Regions from separate parts of the Geobacillus sp. Sah69 genome, predicted to be linked through region 2. Evidence: riboswitches for the same ligand, from Rfam matches in the RefSeq annotation. Region 2 holds a riboswitch; the other holds the start of a gene.
What was found. A riboswitch is a leader RNA that binds a small molecule or an ion and turns the genes downstream of it on or off. The one in region 2 is predicted to bind FMN.

Region 1 (8,426 bases), on a different contig from region 2:
TTGACGTTGGGCTGTTTGTGTCGGAAGTCATCTTGTATGTTTCCGTCGCGGCGATCGGTTCATTTGCAACGCCGAGCTATGAGCTGAGCGTGGCCAATAAAATTTCCCGCCTGGCGCTCGTCGTGCTCGTCTTCTTGTTTAAGGTGCCCGGATTCGTCATCGGCGCGACGGTTTATTTGCTTTGGCTCGTTAGCATCCGTTCCCTCAACACGCCGTACTTATGGCCGTTCATTCCGTTTGACCCGGCGGCATTTATGCAAATTGTCGTCCGCCGCTCGGCGGCCGGGGCGAAAGTGCGTCCGAGCATCGTTCATCCGCAGGACGTGCGAAAGCAACCGACATGACGCAGGTCGTCATCGCACAAGCGGCCGTTTCCATTGGCATATATGGACGGCCGCTTTCTCCCTTTTGGCGCTATTGAAACTTTTTTATAATTATGATACGTTATACTTGACGTTTCGCACCTTTGCAAGCGCCATTGGCAAGTCGTCCGTCCGCCTAAGGAGGGCGGGCGCTCGATGCAGAGGGCGCACGCGGCTGTATGACAGCCTGCCATGCGGCGGGGCTGATTGCTCTGCGGCTTTGTTTTTTTCAAGGCAGGCGCCGGTTGCGAAACTGTCTTTTTTGCTTTTGGTATGCATGTTTGCGCCACTTTGATGAGGAATGAGGGATTTCAATGTTTTTTCATGGGACGAGCCGCGTCAATGAAAAAGGGCACTTGGAAATTGGCGGCGTCGATACGGTCGAGTTGGCGAAAACGTATGGAACGCCGCTTTATATTTATGACGTTGCTTTGATCCGCGCGCGGGCGCGCGCGTTTAAGGGAGCGTTCCGCCGCCATGGCGTGCAGGCGCAAGTCGCCTACGCCAGCAAGGCGTTTTCTTCAGTTGCCATGGTGCAGCTGGCCGCTGAGGAACAATTGTCGCTCGATGTCGTCTCAGGCGGAGAGCTGTATACGGCTTTGGCCGGCGGGTTCCCGCCGGAGCGCATCCATTTCCATGGCAACAACAAAAGTTGGGATGAACTGGCGATGGCGCTTGAACACGGGGTCGGCTGCATCGTGGCCGACAACTTTTACGAGCTCGAGCTGATTGAACAATTGGTGGGGCCATCCGGTCGAGCGGTTCCGGTTTTGCTTCGCGTGACGCCAGGGGTTGAGGCGCATACGCACGATTACATTTTAACCGGACAGGAAGACTCGAAGTTCGGCTTTGATTTGAATAACGGTCAAGCGGATGAAGCGTTCCGGCGCGTCATGGCGTCGGCTGCGTTTCAACTGCTCGGCGTCCATTGCCATATCGGATCGCAAATTTTTGAAACGACCGGCTTTGTGCTCGCCGCACGAAAAGTGTTTGCGAAGCTGGCCGAATGGCACAAAACGTGTGGGTTCGTTCCTGCGGTCGTCAACCTTGGCGGCGGCTTTGGCATCCGCTATACGGATGAAGACGACCCGATTCCGGTGTCAGCGTATGTCGACTGTATCGTGGATGAGGTGAAAACACAGGCGGAAGTGCATCAACTTCCGATGCCGGAAATTTGGATTGAGCCCGGCCGCTCGCTCGTGGGGGATGCCGGAACGACGATTTATACGATCGGCTCGCGAAAAGAGGTGCCGAACGTCCGCACCTATATCGCCGTTGACGGCGGCATGAGCGACAACATCCGCCCGGCGCTGTATGGAGCGAAATACGAAGCGGTGCTGGCCAACCGGGTGTTGGGCGATCGGATGGAAGTTGTGTCCATTGCAGGGAAGTGTTGTGAATCAGGCGACATGCTCATTTGGGACATCGCACTTCCGGAAGCGAAACCGGGCGATTATTTAGCCGTCTTTTGCACCGGTGCTTATGGCTATTCGATGGCGAACAACTACAACCGTCTGCCGCGTCCGGCGGTCGTATTCGTCGAAAACGGCGACGCCCAGCTCGTCGTCAAACGGGAAACGTATGAAGACTTGATCCAATATGACTTGCCGTTGAAGGCGAAAGTCAACCAATGAAGGCGGCCCTGGAAAAGAACGGCCGCCGCCAAGAAGAGAAGGCGCCCTAATGCAGCAGGGCGCCTTCTCTCATTGTTGGTTGGCGGAAAAGGCCGATTTGATGGCATTCCAAATTTCTTTGAGGATGTCGATCAAATTTTGGATGAATGTTTTCCCTTCTTCTGACTGCAAAAACGCAGACAGCTGCTCTTTCGCCTTGCTCAGCTGGTCGTTCACTTGGTCCCAATTGATGTCGGCGTTTTGCATTTTGTGAAAAAGGGAGACGAGAGCGTTGATTTCATCGGCGCTTAATGTGATGCCAAGATCATTGGCGATTTTTTCAATCAAGGCGCGCAAGTCAGCGTCCGTTTGCGGCGGGTTGTTGGCGATTTCCTCTTTGATTTTCGCCAGCAAGGCGACCGCTTTGTCCGCGCCGATCGAATCAGCGAGCTTGGCCGTTTGCACCATTTCCTCGTTGGCTACCTTTTTTACGTCATCTGGAATCACCTTGTCGGACGAAATTTCGTACGCCTTCATCAGCCCCGTCAGCGCTGCGGTGCCGGAAACCGGAAACGGAGCCGTGATATAAATATCGGCATCTTTCACCCCAGCGGTGATCAAGGCGTTTGTATACATCTCTTTCGTCACCCATGTGATGTTGTGCGTCTCAACGTGAAGCCCTGAGCCCGGTTCACCGATGGTGATCATGGACGATGAGATGGCGCGCGTGCCGATTTGTGCCTTCGGGATGAGTCCATCCAAATATTTATGCTCCTCGGCGTTCGAGACCGTGATTGTCTGCGCTCCGTCCGGCGCTTTCATTTCTTCCAGCACTTTTTGTTTTTGTTCAGCGGTCAAATTTTCACCAAGCGTGACGATGACATCACCCGGCGCGGCATCGGCGGCTGCGATGGCCGGAAACGCCAGCAGCATCGCCCAAAGCAGCGATGAAGCAATCGTTCGTTTCACATTGCTCGCCTCCTATCTACCAACCATGCACTACCATTATAACGTACGCTGGCGTGAATTTCTATTCGGAACGGCGCTTTGCCTTCGCCGCCAAGCGGCGCACGAACAACAAATGCCAAAGCAAAATCAGAAACAGAAGCGGATATAAGGCGGCTGAATAGGAAAGCTTTCAGCCGTGGTAGTAAAAAATTTCTGTCCTCAGCGCCCCATTTCATACAAAAAGGAAAAGAGCGACCATCCGCCGATATAGGCGGCCTGCACCCAAATCGGATGATGTATCGGGTATCCGTTTAAAAACAAGGAGGTTGACGGTGACGTAAATGAAAACAATAAATACATAGGCCAGTCCGTCGACTCCAACATCAAAATACCCGTATAAATGGTACTTGACATCGAGAAACAAATCCGTTGAAAGGCCGAAGAAAACCGCAAACAGCGAAGTTGTATACATTTCAAGGCCTGAAAGCCGTTTTGGCATGAGGAGAAACGAAACAGAAAAGACGATTACCGTCACCGCCATCAACAACACCGTCGGACGCCCCCTTGCCAGTTTTGCTACGTCTATCATTCATCACTAGTGTACCCATTCCGATTCCATATAAATAATTATAATAAATATATTATATTAAAAAAACAATGAGCAGTTCGACGAGGCGGCATTTTGGCTTTCTTTCCCTTTCGAATCATGATATGATAAAAGCGGTTGAAGCGTAAAAAAGGAGCTGAAGTACCATGGCGAAAAAAGGATATATTTTGATGGAAAACGGTGGGAAAATCGAATTTGAACTATTCCCGAACGAAGCGCCGGTGACGGTGGCCAATTTTGAGAAGCTCGCAAACGAAGGCTTTTATAACGGGTTGACGTTCCACCGCGTCATCCCTGGATTTGTCAGCCAAGGAGGATGTCCACGCGGCAATGGAACGGGCGATGCCGGCTATACGATCCCGTGCGAGACGGACAACAATCCACACCGACATGTCATCGGCGCGATGTCCATGGCGCACCGCGGCCGCGACACCGGCAGCTGCCAGTTCTTTATCGTCCACGAGCCGCAGCCGCACTTGGATGGGGTGCACACCGTCTTTGGCCAAGTGACATCGGGCATGGACGTCGTGAAGACGATGAAAAACGGCGACGTGATGAAAGAAGTGAAAGTATTTGACGAACCGTAAGCAACGGACGGAAGACGAGGAGCGGACAAGCCGGAACAATTGGCTTTTGTTTTTCATTTTGCTGGGGATGAGCCTATTGTGGGGAGCGGCGTACTGGTTTTGGGTCGTACAATGATGATTTCCGGCCGCTCTTGTGGTATAATAAACCTAACAATATAGTGAAGCCTCCTTCGGGGCAGGGTGAAATTCCCGACCGGCGGTGATGAGGCGCTATGCCTCTCAGCCCGCGAGCCGTATCGGCACGATCCGGTGTGATTCCGGAGCCGACAGTATAGTCTGGATGGGAGAAGGATGGCGATGTGCGCACGGTTGTTTTCGGCCGGCCTGGACGGCCGGCGCCGGTTTGGTGTAGCGGCGGCCGCTTTGTGTCGGTCGGTATGACATAGTTAACGAACAAGTGTTCTTGTTTGTTTGGCTGCACATCATGGTTCATTCTCTCATCAACGAACCCCCGGGGAAGTTCCGGGGGTTTATTTTTTTAGAAAAAAGGGGGGAGTGTGGTGTATCGCGATGAACATTATATGCGGCTTGCGCTCGATGTCGCGAAAGCCGGAATCGGGCAAACATCCCCCAATCCTGTCGTCGGTGCTGTTGTGGTCAATGGCGGAGCGGTCGTCGGGCTTGGCGCCCATTTAAAAGCGGGAGAGCCGCATGCGGAAGTGCATGCGATCCGCATGGCCGGCGAGAAGGCGCGCGGGGCAACGGTGTACGTGACGCTTGAGCCGTGCAGCCATTACGGCAAAACGCCTCCATGCGTGGATTTGCTCATTCAAGCCGGCGTCCGCCGCGTCGTCATCGCGACAACCGACCCGAATCCGCTCGTCGCCGGGAAAGGGATCGACAAGCTGCGACGGGCGGGCATTGAGGTCGATGTCGGGCTGCTGAAAGAAGAGGCGGATGAGCTCAACCGGGTGTTTTTTCACTATATCGCGGCAAAAACGCCGTTTGTGACGTTAAAATACGCGTGCAGCCTCGATGGGAAAATTGCGACGGCGACCGGGGAAAGCAAATGGATTACGTCCGAGGCGGCGCGCCAAGATGTGCACCGCCTTCGCGCCCAGCATGACGCCATTTTGGTCGGCGTCAACACCGTGTTGGCGGACAATCCGAAGTTGACGGTCCGCATCGGGGAGCAACGGAAAAATCCGCTCCGCATCATTTTGGATACAAACTTGCATACGCCGCTTGACGCCCATGTCGTCACCGACCGGGAGGCGGAAACGTGGATCATCACCGGGAGCGGCATCAGCTGGGAAAAGGCCGAGGCATACGAGCGCCTCGGGGTGCGCATCATCCCGATGGCGGCTGCGCACATTCATGTGCGCGACGTGCTCCGGCTGCTCGGTGAGCAGCGCATTACGTCGCTGTTTGTGGAAGGCGGCTCGCGCGTTCATGACAGTTTCCTCCGGGCAGGGGCGGTCAATGAAGTGGTCGCCTACATCGCCCCGAAGCTGATCGGCGGCCGCGAAGCGCCGACGCCGGTCGGCGGCCTCGGCTTCTCGCGCCTTGAAGAGGCGATGGAGCTTGACATCCGGCAGTTGGAGATGGTCGGCCCGGATATAAAAGTCGTTGCTGCGGTGAAAAAGAGGGGGGAGTAAGGATGTTTACCGGTATTATTGAAGAGGTCGGCACGGTTGAACAAATGAGGCAAACGGGCGACGCCATCGTGATGGCGATTGGCGCCCGCCGGGTGCTCGAAGACGTTCGCCTCGGCGACAGCATCGCCGTCAACGGCGTCTGCCTGACCGTCACGTCGTTTACTGACCGGCGGTTTACCGTCGATGTCATGCCGGAGACCGTCAAGGCGACGGCGCTCAAAACATTGAAGCCGGGATCGAAAGTGAACTTAGAGCGGGCGATGGCGGCTGGCGGGCGGTTTGGCGGCCATTTCGTCACCGGTCATGTGGACGGCGTCGGGCGCATCGTCCGCCGATGGCCGAAGGCGAACGCCGTCTACTATGAAATTGAAGCGCCTCCCCCGCTTCGCCCGTACATGATTTATAAAGGATCGGTCGCCGTCGATGGGACGAGCTTGACGATTTTCGGTCTGAGCGAGCGCACGTTCACCATTTCGCTCATTCCGCATACGCGTGAAGCGACGATTTTAGGCGAAAAGCAGCCGGGCGACCTCGTCAATATCGAGTGCGATATGATCGGCAAATACGTCGCTGCTTTTCTTGCCGCGAAAGAGGAGCTGCCTTCTGGAGTGACGAGCGAATTTTTGGAGCGGCATGGCTATAAATAAACGGGATAGGGGGCAACTTCAGATGTTTGACACGATTGAAGCGGCACTGGACGCGCTGAAAAACGGCGAAGTGATCATCGTCTGCGACGACGAAGACCGGGAAAATGAGGGCGATTTTGTCGCATTGGCTGAAAAAGCGACGCCGGATGTCGTTAATTTTATGATCACCCATGGCCGCGGGCTTGTGTGCGTGCCGATTACGGAAGAGTTGGCGGCGCGGCTCGGGCTTGAGCCGATGGTCGCGCATAACACCGACGCTCATGGGACGGCGTTTACCGTCAGCATCGACTACAAGACGACGACGACCGGAATCAGCGCCTACGAGCGGGCGGCGACCATTCGGGCGTTGCTCGATCCAAATGTGAAAGCGAGCGATTTTAAACGGCCTGGCCATATTTTTCCATTGATTGCCAAACAAGGCGGCGTCCTGCGGCGCGCCGGCCATACGGAAGCGGCGGTCGATTTGGCCCGCCTTTGCGGGGCGAAGCCGGCTGGCGTCATTTGCGAAATCATGAAAGAGGACGGAACGATGGCGCGCGTTCCGGATTTGCGGCAAATCGCCGACCAATTCGGATTGAAAATGATCACGATCAAAGATTTGATCGCCTATCGGAGCCAGCGGGAAAAACTAGTGAAGCGCGAGGTCGACATTTGGCTGCCGACTGAGTTCGGCGAGTTTCGCGCCGTCGGCTACACGAACGTGCTTGATGGCAAGGAGCATGTGGCGCTCGTCAAGGGAGACATTATTCCCGACGAACCGATTCTTGTGCGCGTCCACTCCGAGTGTTTAACCGGTGATGTGTTCGGTTCGTATCGGTGCGACTGCGGTCCGCAGCTGCATGCGGCGCTGCGGCAAATCGAAGCCGAGGGGCGTGGGGTGCTGCTTTACATGCGTCAAGAGGGGCGCGGCATCGGCCTGATGAACAAACTGCGCGCCTATAAGCTGCAAGAGCAAGGCTACGATACGGTCGAGGCGAACGAAAAGCTCGGCTTCCCGGCCGATTTGCGCGACTACGGCATTGGTGCGCAAATTTTAAAAGACCTTGGCGTCACGAAAATGCGTCTGCTCACGAACAATCCGCGCAAAATCGCCGGCTTGAAAGGGCACGGGCTTGAAGTTGTCGAACGGGTGCCGCTTCAAATGCCAGCGAAAAAAGAAAATGAAAAATACTTGCGCACGAAATATGAAAAACTAGGGCATATGCTTCATTTTTGAAAACAGGAGGAGAAAAAACATGCGGGTTCTTGAGGGAAATTTAGTCGGCACCGGGTTGAAAATCGGCATCGTCGTTTCTCGTTTTAATGAATTCATTACGGGCAAGCTTTTGTCAGGGGCGATCGACGGTTTGACGCGCCATGGCGTCAGCGACAATGACATCACGGTCGCCTGGGTGCCGGGCGCATTTGAAATTCCGCTCCTCGTGAAAAAAATGGCGGAATCGAAGCAGTTTGATGCCGTCATTGCGCTCGGCGCCGTCATCCGCGGGGCGACGAGCCATTTTGACTACGTGTGCAGCGAGGCGGCCAAAGGCGTCTCCCACGCCGCGCTCTCAAGCGGCGTCCCGGTCATTTTCGGCGTATTGACGACCGATACGATCGAGCAAGCCATTGAACGGGCCGGCACAAAGGCGGGCAATAAAGGCTGGGAAGCGGCCGTTTCGGCCATTGAGATGGCGAACGTTTTGCGGACATTTGTGTAAAAAGGCATGAAATGGTTCACAATATCAGTGAGAATGTTTATAATACGTATAGAGAAAATGACAACGTGTTTTCCTTTTCGGAAAAGCGTTTGTCGATAATGAGGGATTTTTATGTTGATCCGTTATCGAAAAAACTATGAGAAAATCGCCATGGGACTGTTGTCGTTTATGCCGACGGAAAAAGATTTGAAACGGCTCCAGCAGACGATCAAACAGTATGAAACGAACAGCGACTGGCAGCTGTTTTTATGGAAGGAAGGGGACGATATCGTCGGCATTATCGGCGTCCTGTTGTGCGCTCCTGATGTTGTGCAAATCCAGCACATCAGCGTCAATCCATCGCATCGCCACCAAGGGATCGGAA
Region 2 (8,426 bases):
CACCCCTTACCGCGCAGCACATCAGCGAGCCAGAGAACACCCATGGCGGCAAGAAAGAAAAAGAACCCGAGCACAAAATTGGAATAAAACGGGAGAAGCGTAAGCGCGGCGTAATGCTTCCACTTCCCCTCGCCTTTTCGGATGCTCAAAAACGCCCAAAGCGCAAGCGGCATGCCGAGCGTGCTTAACATCCCCGACGGCCAAAACAGCGTCAGCGCAAATGCGAGCGCCACGCCGATGCGGACGGCCATCCAGCGTGGATCAGTTAAAAAATGCGTCTTTAACAGCAAATACATACCCAAAAACCCCACGACCCTTGTGATCGTTTGGCTGAGCGCATACGCAGTCATCGTCGGAAATAACGCGTGCAGCCAGACGATGCCGGTCAGCTCCGAGCCGAGGGCGTTTCTTGACAACTGGCCGTTAGCAATTTGCGGAATGTTCGCGTCAAGCGGCCCGGTGATTTTTCCGCTTTCGGAGAGCACCTTATACCAAGCGATATTGGAATCCAAATTATCGTGGACGCGAATATGGGCGTTCTCGCCAAGGAGAAAGAGCGGGGACACGTAAAGGGCGATGAGGCAAAGTGCCAAAAGGAAAAGCCATCGTTCTCTTTGTTCGGCCATCGGCATCACGCTCCCGCCATAGCTGTTCTTGGCCATGAAATCCCTATTGAATACGATGTGCAATAAGAAGAAAATTATTCCATTCTTACATGACTGTCCTCAATATTGTGATGCATTAAAACCATAGCCAAGTTGCACACGCTTTATTTTCCCCTTATCATGGTATACGTAAACGAATACATAGAAAGGGGAGCACACCATGCCGAAACAACTCCCTCCCGGCCAATTCGAAACGGAAAAATGGCCGATTTTGCATGAAGGCGATGTGTACGAATTCGATGAAGCGGCGTGGAATTTCCGATTGTTCGGCAATGTGAAAGAGGAAGTGACGCTGTCGTATCAGGAAGTGATGCGGCTGCCGAAGACGATTTCGACCGTGGATATGCACTGCGTGACGACGTGGTCGAAATTTGATACGACGTTTGAAGGCATCGCTTTCCGCGAGTTTTTGCGCTTCGTCGATCTCGATCCCGACGTGAAATATGTGAAAATTTACGGCTACTTAAACGGCGACCGGTTCGGCTATTCGGCAAACTTGCCGCTTGACGCGCTGATGGGCGACGATGCCTTGTTTGTTTATCGATGGAAAGACAAGCATCACGACTGGCAGGACATCTCGCCGAAGCACGGCTATCCGCTCCGGTTCATCCCGCCGGCGACATTTTATTTATGGAAAGGGGCGAAATGGGTGTCCGGCATCCGCTTTATGAAAGAAGATGAGCCGGGCTATTGGGAGGAGCGCGGCTATTCGATGACCGCCAATCCGTTTAAAGAAGAACGGTTTGCCGAGTGGGTGCCGCGGATTCGCTTTTGACAAACGCAAAAAAGCGAGGGAAAAACCCTCGCTTTTTGTTCCTCAAGCGGCTTGGCGAGATGCCGCCTGTTTGTCAAGCCAAGCACGAAGACGCCAAAAGAGAAGCTGAAATACGATGGCCACCATCGCTCCTTTGACGGCGTTAAACGGCAAAATCGCCGATACCACCAACGCCTTCGCTTCCGGTGCGCTCATCTGCGGAGCGCCGAGGAAAAGCGTATACGCCGGCAGAAAGACGTAGTAGTTGAGCACGCTCATGACGAGCGCCATCGTCACTGTTCCCGCCGCCAACCCCAGCAGCAAGCCTTTTTTCGATGCGGCTTTCCGATAAATATAGGAAACCGGCAAAAGGAACGCCACCCCGGCAGTGAAGTTGGCGATCTGGCCGACCGGAACGCCGGTCGCACTGCCGACGAACACGTAGTTCAGCACGTTTTTCAATAGTTCGACCGCCACGCCGGCGAGCGGGCCGTACAACAAGGCGGCGATGAGCGCCGGGATGTCGCTGAAGTCAACAAGCAAAAAGTTCGGAAACGGCGGCAGCGGAAAGTTGAGCATCATCAGCACATGCGCCATGGCGCCCAACACTCCGATGCTGACAAAGGCGCGGATGGAAATGCGTTTCATGCTTGTTCTCCTCCCCTTCTCGTGATTCATCCTCACAAGAAGAAGGCTGCCGCTGCGAGCGCCAACAAAAACTCCCTTAAACCGAACAAGGCTTAAGGGAGAAAAAGGGTGTGCGCAACTAGACGTTCGCATGCGCCAAAACGAACGCCGGCAAACCTTCATCTTCTCCCATCCAGACTATACTGTCGGCTCCGGACTTGCACCGGATCCTGCCTTGCGGCTCGCGGGCTGAGAGGCGAAGCGCCTCATCACCGCCGGTCGGGAATTTCACCCTGCCCCGAAGATGAATCGTTTTTCATTTTTAATTATTCTGATGAGTTTAGCATACAATACTGTTTTCAATTTGTCTATGTTTTTTGCTCACAGCTTGATTATTCCCGCATCGAAAGCGAATCTCCCGGTTCAAGCACCGGTGGGGCGACTTGAACCAAATCGGCGTATTTCAATCCCGTCCCCGTGTTGAGCACGACGACCGTCTCCCCGTCGCGAATCCAGCCGCTCTCGCGCAATTTTCGGGCCGCCGCAAACGCCGCCGCTCCTTCCGGGCAAACGAACGCCCCTTCGAGTTCCGCCACCGTCCGCTTCTCGGCCAAAATCGCCTCATCGCCAATGGTTTGACGCCCAATTCCTTCGCTTTCGAAATCCCAACCGCCTCGCCGGCCGCGGAAAACTCGTGCGCCGCATGGCGCTCCCTCTTTCCCTGTTGGAGATCGCATATGATAAAATAAACACGGAACCGCTCCGCTGCATTGGAGAAGCGATTCACGCATTCACCCAACACTCATACATAAAAAGGAGATGAACAAATGAAACAAGAATTGATCGAACGCTTCATCCGCTACGCCAAAGTGAATACCCAGTCCGATCCAGAAAGCAGCACATGCCCGTCGACTCAAGGGCAATGGGAGCTGGCGAGAATGCTCGTCGAAGAGCTGAAGTCGATCGGCATGGAAGACGTCACAGTCGACGAAAACGGCTACGTCATGGCGACGCTGCCGGCCAATACGGACAAAAACGTGCCCGTGATCGGCTTTTTGGCTCATATGGACACCGCTCCGGAGTTTACGGGAGCCAACGTCAACCCGCAAATCATCGAACAGTACGACGGCGGCGACATCGTGTTGAACAAAGAACAAGGCATCATCTTGTCGCCAAACGATTTCCCGGAGCTCGCCGGCTACAAAGGGCATACACTGATTACAACCGATGGGACGACGCTGCTTGGCGCCGATGATAAAGCCGGAATCGCCGAAATTATGACCGCGATGAACTATCTCATCCAACACCCGGAGATCAAGCACGGCAAAGTGCGCGTCGCCTTTACCCCGGATGAGGAAATCGGCCGCGGACCGCACAAATTTGACGTTGCCAAATTCGGCGCCCAATTTGCCTATACGGTCGACGGCGGGCCGCTTGGCGAATTGGAATACGAAAGCTTTAACGCCGCGGAAGCAAAAATGACGATCAAAGGAAAAAACGTCCACCCAGGCACGGCAAAAGGAAAAATGATCAACTCAATCAAAATCGCCATGGAGTTCGAGCAGCAACTGCCAGCCGATGAGGCGCCGGAACATACCGAAGGATACGAAGGGTTTTACCATTTGCTTTCATTCCAAGGGAGTGTAGAGGAGACGAAGCTTCATTACATCATCCGCGACTTTGACCGCGAACAGTTTGAGGCTCGCAAAGCGAAAATGAACGAGATCGCGGCTTCGCTTGCGCAAAAATATGGAAACGACCGAATCACGCTCGAAATCAACGACCAATATTACAACATGCGCGAAAAAATCGAGCCGGTGCGCCACATTGTGGACATCGCCCACGAAGCGATGACGAACTTGGGCATTGAACCGAAAGTGAAACCGATCCGCGGCGGTACAGACGGGTCGCAGCTCTCCTACATGGGGCTGCCGACGCCGAACCTTTTTGCCGGCGGCGAAAACTTCCACGGCCGCTACGAATACATTTCCGCCGATACAATGGTGAAATCGGCCGAAGTAATCGTGGAGATCATCAAGCTGTTCGAGCAAAAAGCATCTTGATCTACGGAAAACCTTTCTTGAACGATCTTTTTTCGATCGTCCAAGCACAAGCGGCTGCAAGCCCGCCCGTTAGGAGTAAAGAAAAGGTGTCCCGAGTCTTTTGGGGACACCTTTTTCATTAGATAAGCGACCGTTCGCCCTTCCATCCTTTTTCCTCGGTCAACACCTGTTACGGAAGACGGTTGATCCGCCCCTCAATTCGTGCCGAGAACGGCTGCTCAAGACCGCGAATATACGAGACAAGGGCATCCAAATCGACCGGGCCGACCTCGCGGTGTTGCCCTTGCGTCAACACTGTGAACCCATCACCGCCGTCGGCGAGGAAGCTGTTGACCGTTACTGTATATTCAGCGTCTGGATGAAGCGGGGTGCCATCTGGAAGCTGAATGTCAACAACCTTGTCCCCAGCTGGTCTGCTAGCGCTCCATGTATAGCGGAGGCCGGAAATTTGCAGCATGCGCGTTTGGGTTGGCTGCCATTGTTGATTCAAAAGCTGGCGGATTTGCGCGCCGGTGAGCGTCATTTTCACAAGCTGGTTGTTGAACGGCTGAACGTTGTACAGCTCGCCCCACGTCACTTCGCCTTGTTCAATATCGGCGCGAATGCCGCCCGGGTTCATAAAGGCGAAATCGGTTTTCATCGCCGCCCGCTGGGCATCGGCGATCAAATCGCCCAAGGCGGACTCGCCGCTTTCATTTTGTTCATCGGTGATCATTTCAGCTGCCGTGCCAACGACTTGATTGACAAGCGGCGCCACTTTCGCTTCATATTTTTCAATGAGCGTCCGAATTTCCGGGTCCGGAGTGATGCCGTCATGATAGGTCGTCACGATCTCTGCTTTTTTGGCGACGACGTCTTTCGTGCGCGGGTCGATTTTTAAATCGACATCCGAAAACGCCGTGCCGTACGAATACGACTGAACGAGCAGCTTGCCGTCCACAACCGCATTTAAATAGGCATGGTTATGACCGGCGAAAATCACATCGACTTCATCATCGACATTTTTGGCGATATCGACAATTTCCCCGCTGGCGTTTGTCCCATCCGGATTGGATACGCCGGGGTTATGGGCGAGAACGACGATCGTTTGCACCCCTTTTTTCTTCAGTTCCCGGACCGCTTTGTTAATCGCTGTTGCTTCATCGATGAACTTGACTCCCGCGACGCCGCTTGGCGTCACAATCGTTGGTGTTTCCGTGAGCGTGACGCCGATCAATCCGATCGGCATGCCGTTGACCCGCTTAATCACATATGGCGGGAGAATCGGCTTTCCCGTTTGCGCATCAACGACGTTGGCGCTCACGTACGGAAAATCCGCTCCGGCAAAGTCACCGGTCGCCGGGTGGTAGCCGCCATGGATCAAGCGGAGCATTTCCGCTACTCCTTCATCAAACTCATGGTTGCCAAGGGTGCCGACGTCAAAGCCGAGCTTATTGAGCACTTCGATCGTCGGTTCATCTTGCAGCAGCGCTGATACCGGGGGGCTGGCGCCAACCGCATCGCCGGCATGGACGAGCAGCGTGTTTTTGTTTTCCGCCTCCCGCTGTTTCAAATAGGCAGCCAAATAATCAGCCCGTCCGACTTCCCGCCCGCCGACTTTTCTTGTCACATTGAGTTGGCCGTGGAAATCGTTAATGCCTAACAGCTGCACCTCAATATAACGGTGCGAGGAAGCAGGCGGCTTCCCCTTGCTTTTCCCGTTCCCTGCCGCCCCGACTGGAGTGGCGGCCAGCACCGCTGCAGCGGCCAATGCGGATAGCACCCGTCTTCCCCATCGTTTGGAATTCTTCATTCCCGGTTCCCCTTTCTCTCGCCTTCTCGTTCACTCCCATTATATCCTTGCGAGTCCATACAATGATAGAGCAGAAAGGATGATTTCTCGTAAATATTTTGTAAATTCACAACTGACTGTTGAGAACAACAGAAACAAAATCCGTTCTAACACAAAAAACAAGCCGGCCTATAACGTACAGGTGGGTTCTTCCGGCCAATTTATTTTGGGGTATTCCCTTCATCAGAGGCCGGGCGACACTCGTTGTCTTCTCCCGCATTTGGAGACCGTTCGAGAGAAGTACGGCGTGGAACCCGAACGTTTGATCGCTGACGCGGCTTATGGCTCGGAAGAGAACTACGTGAAGCTGGAAGAGAAGCACATATCGGCCTTGATCAAGTACCATACGTATGAGAAGGAGAACACGCGCAAGGTCAAGAAAAATCCGCATCATCAGCAGAATTGGACCTATGTGGAAGAAGAAGACGTTTGGATTTGCGCCAATGGGAAAAAGCTGGTTCGCACCGGAACTTCGAAACAGACCACGGAATCAGGATACACCTCGGTCACCCGACACTACCAATGCCATGAATGCGAAGGATGTCCGTTCCGTTCGGCCTGCACGACTTCCAAGTATGGACGAACCACGCAATGGAACCCCGTCTATCATGAACAAAAACAGAAAGCCCGCGAACGGTTGGAGAGTGAAGAAGGGCAAGCCCGATACCGCCAACGCCAAACCGACATTGAGAGTGTATTTGGGCAAATCAAACAAAATCGCGGGTTTCGTCGCTTTGTCCTGCGAGGCCTCCAAAAAGTTTCCATCGAATGGGGGCTGGTTTGTGCTGCCCACAATCTTCTCAAAAAAGCCGCTAGGGACAAGCAATTGTCCTTGGTGGCGTAAATGAGGGGGAGAACAGAGTCGGAATTTTGTTCCGTTTGGTAAAATATACAAAAACCAGAGAGGGCTGACTCCAAAAGTCCGCTTTTTGGCGGACTTTTGGGTCAGCCCCTTTTTTCCATTGTGATTTTTGTAAAAATTGAGGTAAAATGAAACGGTGGAATCATCCTTTTGCGTATATAGCAAAGCATAAGGATAGGAACAGGGGGAATCAACGTTGGCATTGACAGGTACAGACCGCGTCAAACGCGGCATGGCGGAAATGCAAAAAGGCGGCGTCATTATGGACGTCGTCAATGCGGAGCAAGCGAAGATTGCTGAGGCGGCAGGGGCTGTCGCAGTCATGGCGCTCGAGCGCGTCCCGGCAGACATTCGCGCCGCTGGCGGTGTCGCGCGCATGGCTGATCCGACGATCATTGAAGAAGTGATGAACGCTGTATCAATCCCAGTCATGGCAAAAGTGCGCATCGGGCACTATGTGGAAGCGCGCGTCCTTGAGGCGCTCGGCGTCGACTATATTGACGAAAGTGAAGTATTGACGCCGGCTGATGAAGAGTTCCATATTGACAAACGGCAGTTTACGGTCCCATTTGTATGCGGTTGCCGCGACTTAGGAGAGGCCGCCCGCCGCATTGCTGAAGGGGCATCGATGTTGCGGACAAAAGGGGAGCCAGGGACAGGAAACATCGTCGAGGCCGTTCGCCATATGCGCAAAGTCAACGCGCAAATCCGCAAAGTTGTCAGCATGAGCGAAGACGAACTTGTCGCCGAGGCGAAACAGCTTGGGGCTCCGGTTGAAGTGCTGCGTGAAATCAAACGGCTTGGCCGCCTCCCGGTCGTCAACTTCGCCGCTGGCGGTGTCGCGACACCAGCTGACGCCGCGCTCATGATGCACTTAGGCGCCGACGGTGTCTTCGTCGGTTCGGGCATTTTTAAATCGGAAAATCCGGAAAAATACGCTCGTGCGATCGTTGAAGCGACGACTCATTATGAAGACTATGAGCTGATCGCTCATCTATCGAAAGGGCTGGGCGGCGCAATGCGCGGCATCGATGTCGCGACACTGCTGCCGGAGCATCGGATGCAAGAACGAGGCTGGTAAGCCGGACAAAGGAGCAAGATCACAATGAAAATAGGTGTACTTGGACTGCAAGGAGCTGTGCAGGAACATGTCCGCGCCATCGAGGCGTGCGGCGCCGAGGCGGTCGTCGTGAAGAAACCGGAGCAGCTTTCGGGACTCGACGGACTCGTGCTCCCGGGCGGCGAAAGCACAACAATGCGGCGCCTCATGGACCGGTACGGATTGATGGAGCCATTGAAGCAATTTGCCGCTGATGGCAAGCCGATGTTTGGGACATGCGCTGGGCTCATTTTGCTGGCGAAACGAATCGTCGGGTATGATGAGCCTCACTTAGGCCTGATGGATATTACAGTCGAGCGGAACTCGTTTGGGCGGCAGCGGGAAAGCTTTGAGGCGGAGCTGTCGATCAAGGGGGTTGGCGACGGGTTTGTCGGCGTCTTCATCCGTGCTCCGCACATTGTCGAGGTCGGCGACGGGGTCGATGTCCTCGCGACATACAATGACCGCATTGTCGCGGCCCGGCAAGGCCAGTTTCTTGGTTGCTCGTTCCATCCAGAGTTGACC

Region 1: linked by a shared signal. The riboswitch ahead of ribD (bifunctional diaminohydroxyphosphoribosylaminopyrimidine deaminase/5-amino-6-(5-phosphoribosylamino)uracil reductase RibD) and the one ahead of AP057_RS00545 (ECF transporter S component) in region 2 are both predicted to bind FMN.

What each region holds. Positions count from the first base shown of each region.
Region 1 is NZ_LLKS01000069.1:93,024-101,449, forward strand. It holds gene AP057_RS15070 (spore germination protein) at 1-344, shown strand, start outside; gene lysA (diaminopimelate decarboxylase) at 677-1,996, shown strand; gene AP057_RS15080 (DUF1002 domain-containing protein) at 2,066-2,944, opposite strand; gene AP057_RS15085 (hypothetical protein) at 3,156-3,473, opposite strand; gene AP057_RS15090 (peptidylprolyl isomerase) at 3,677-4,117, shown strand; gene AP057_RS18085 (hypothetical protein) at 4,104-4,232, shown strand; FMN riboswitch at 4,280-4,413, shown strand; gene ribD (bifunctional diaminohydroxyphosphoribosylaminopyrimidine deaminase/5-amino-6-(5-phosphoribosylamino)uracil reductase RibD) at 4,618-5,715, shown strand; gene ribE (riboflavin synthase) at 5,718-6,362, shown strand; gene AP057_RS15105 (bifunctional 3,4-dihydroxy-2-butanone-4-phosphate synthase/GTP cyclohydrolase II) at 6,385-7,578, shown strand; gene ribE (6,7-dimethyl-8-ribityllumazine synthase) at 7,598-8,062, shown strand; gene AP057_RS15115 (GNAT family N-acetyltransferase) at 8,174-8,426, shown strand, end outside.
Region 2 is NZ_LLKS01000006.1:2,880-11,305, forward strand. It holds gene AP057_RS00535 (DUF6044 family protein) at 1-626, opposite strand, end outside; gene AP057_RS00540 (sulfite oxidase-like oxidoreductase) at 826-1,440, shown strand; gene AP057_RS00545 (ECF transporter S component) at 1,483-2,067, opposite strand; FMN riboswitch at 2,224-2,356, opposite strand; partial or broken gene AP057_RS00550 (pyridoxal-phosphate dependent enzyme) at 2,439-2,678, opposite strand; gene pepT (peptidase T) at 2,874-4,109, shown strand; gene AP057_RS00560 (bifunctional UDP-sugar hydrolase/5'-nucleotidase) at 4,279-5,901, opposite strand; gene AP057_RS00565 (transposase) at 5,981-6,784, shown strand; gene pdxS (pyridoxal 5'-phosphate synthase lyase subunit PdxS) at 6,999-7,883, shown strand; gene pdxT (pyridoxal 5'-phosphate synthase glutaminase subunit PdxT) at 7,908-8,426, shown strand, end outside.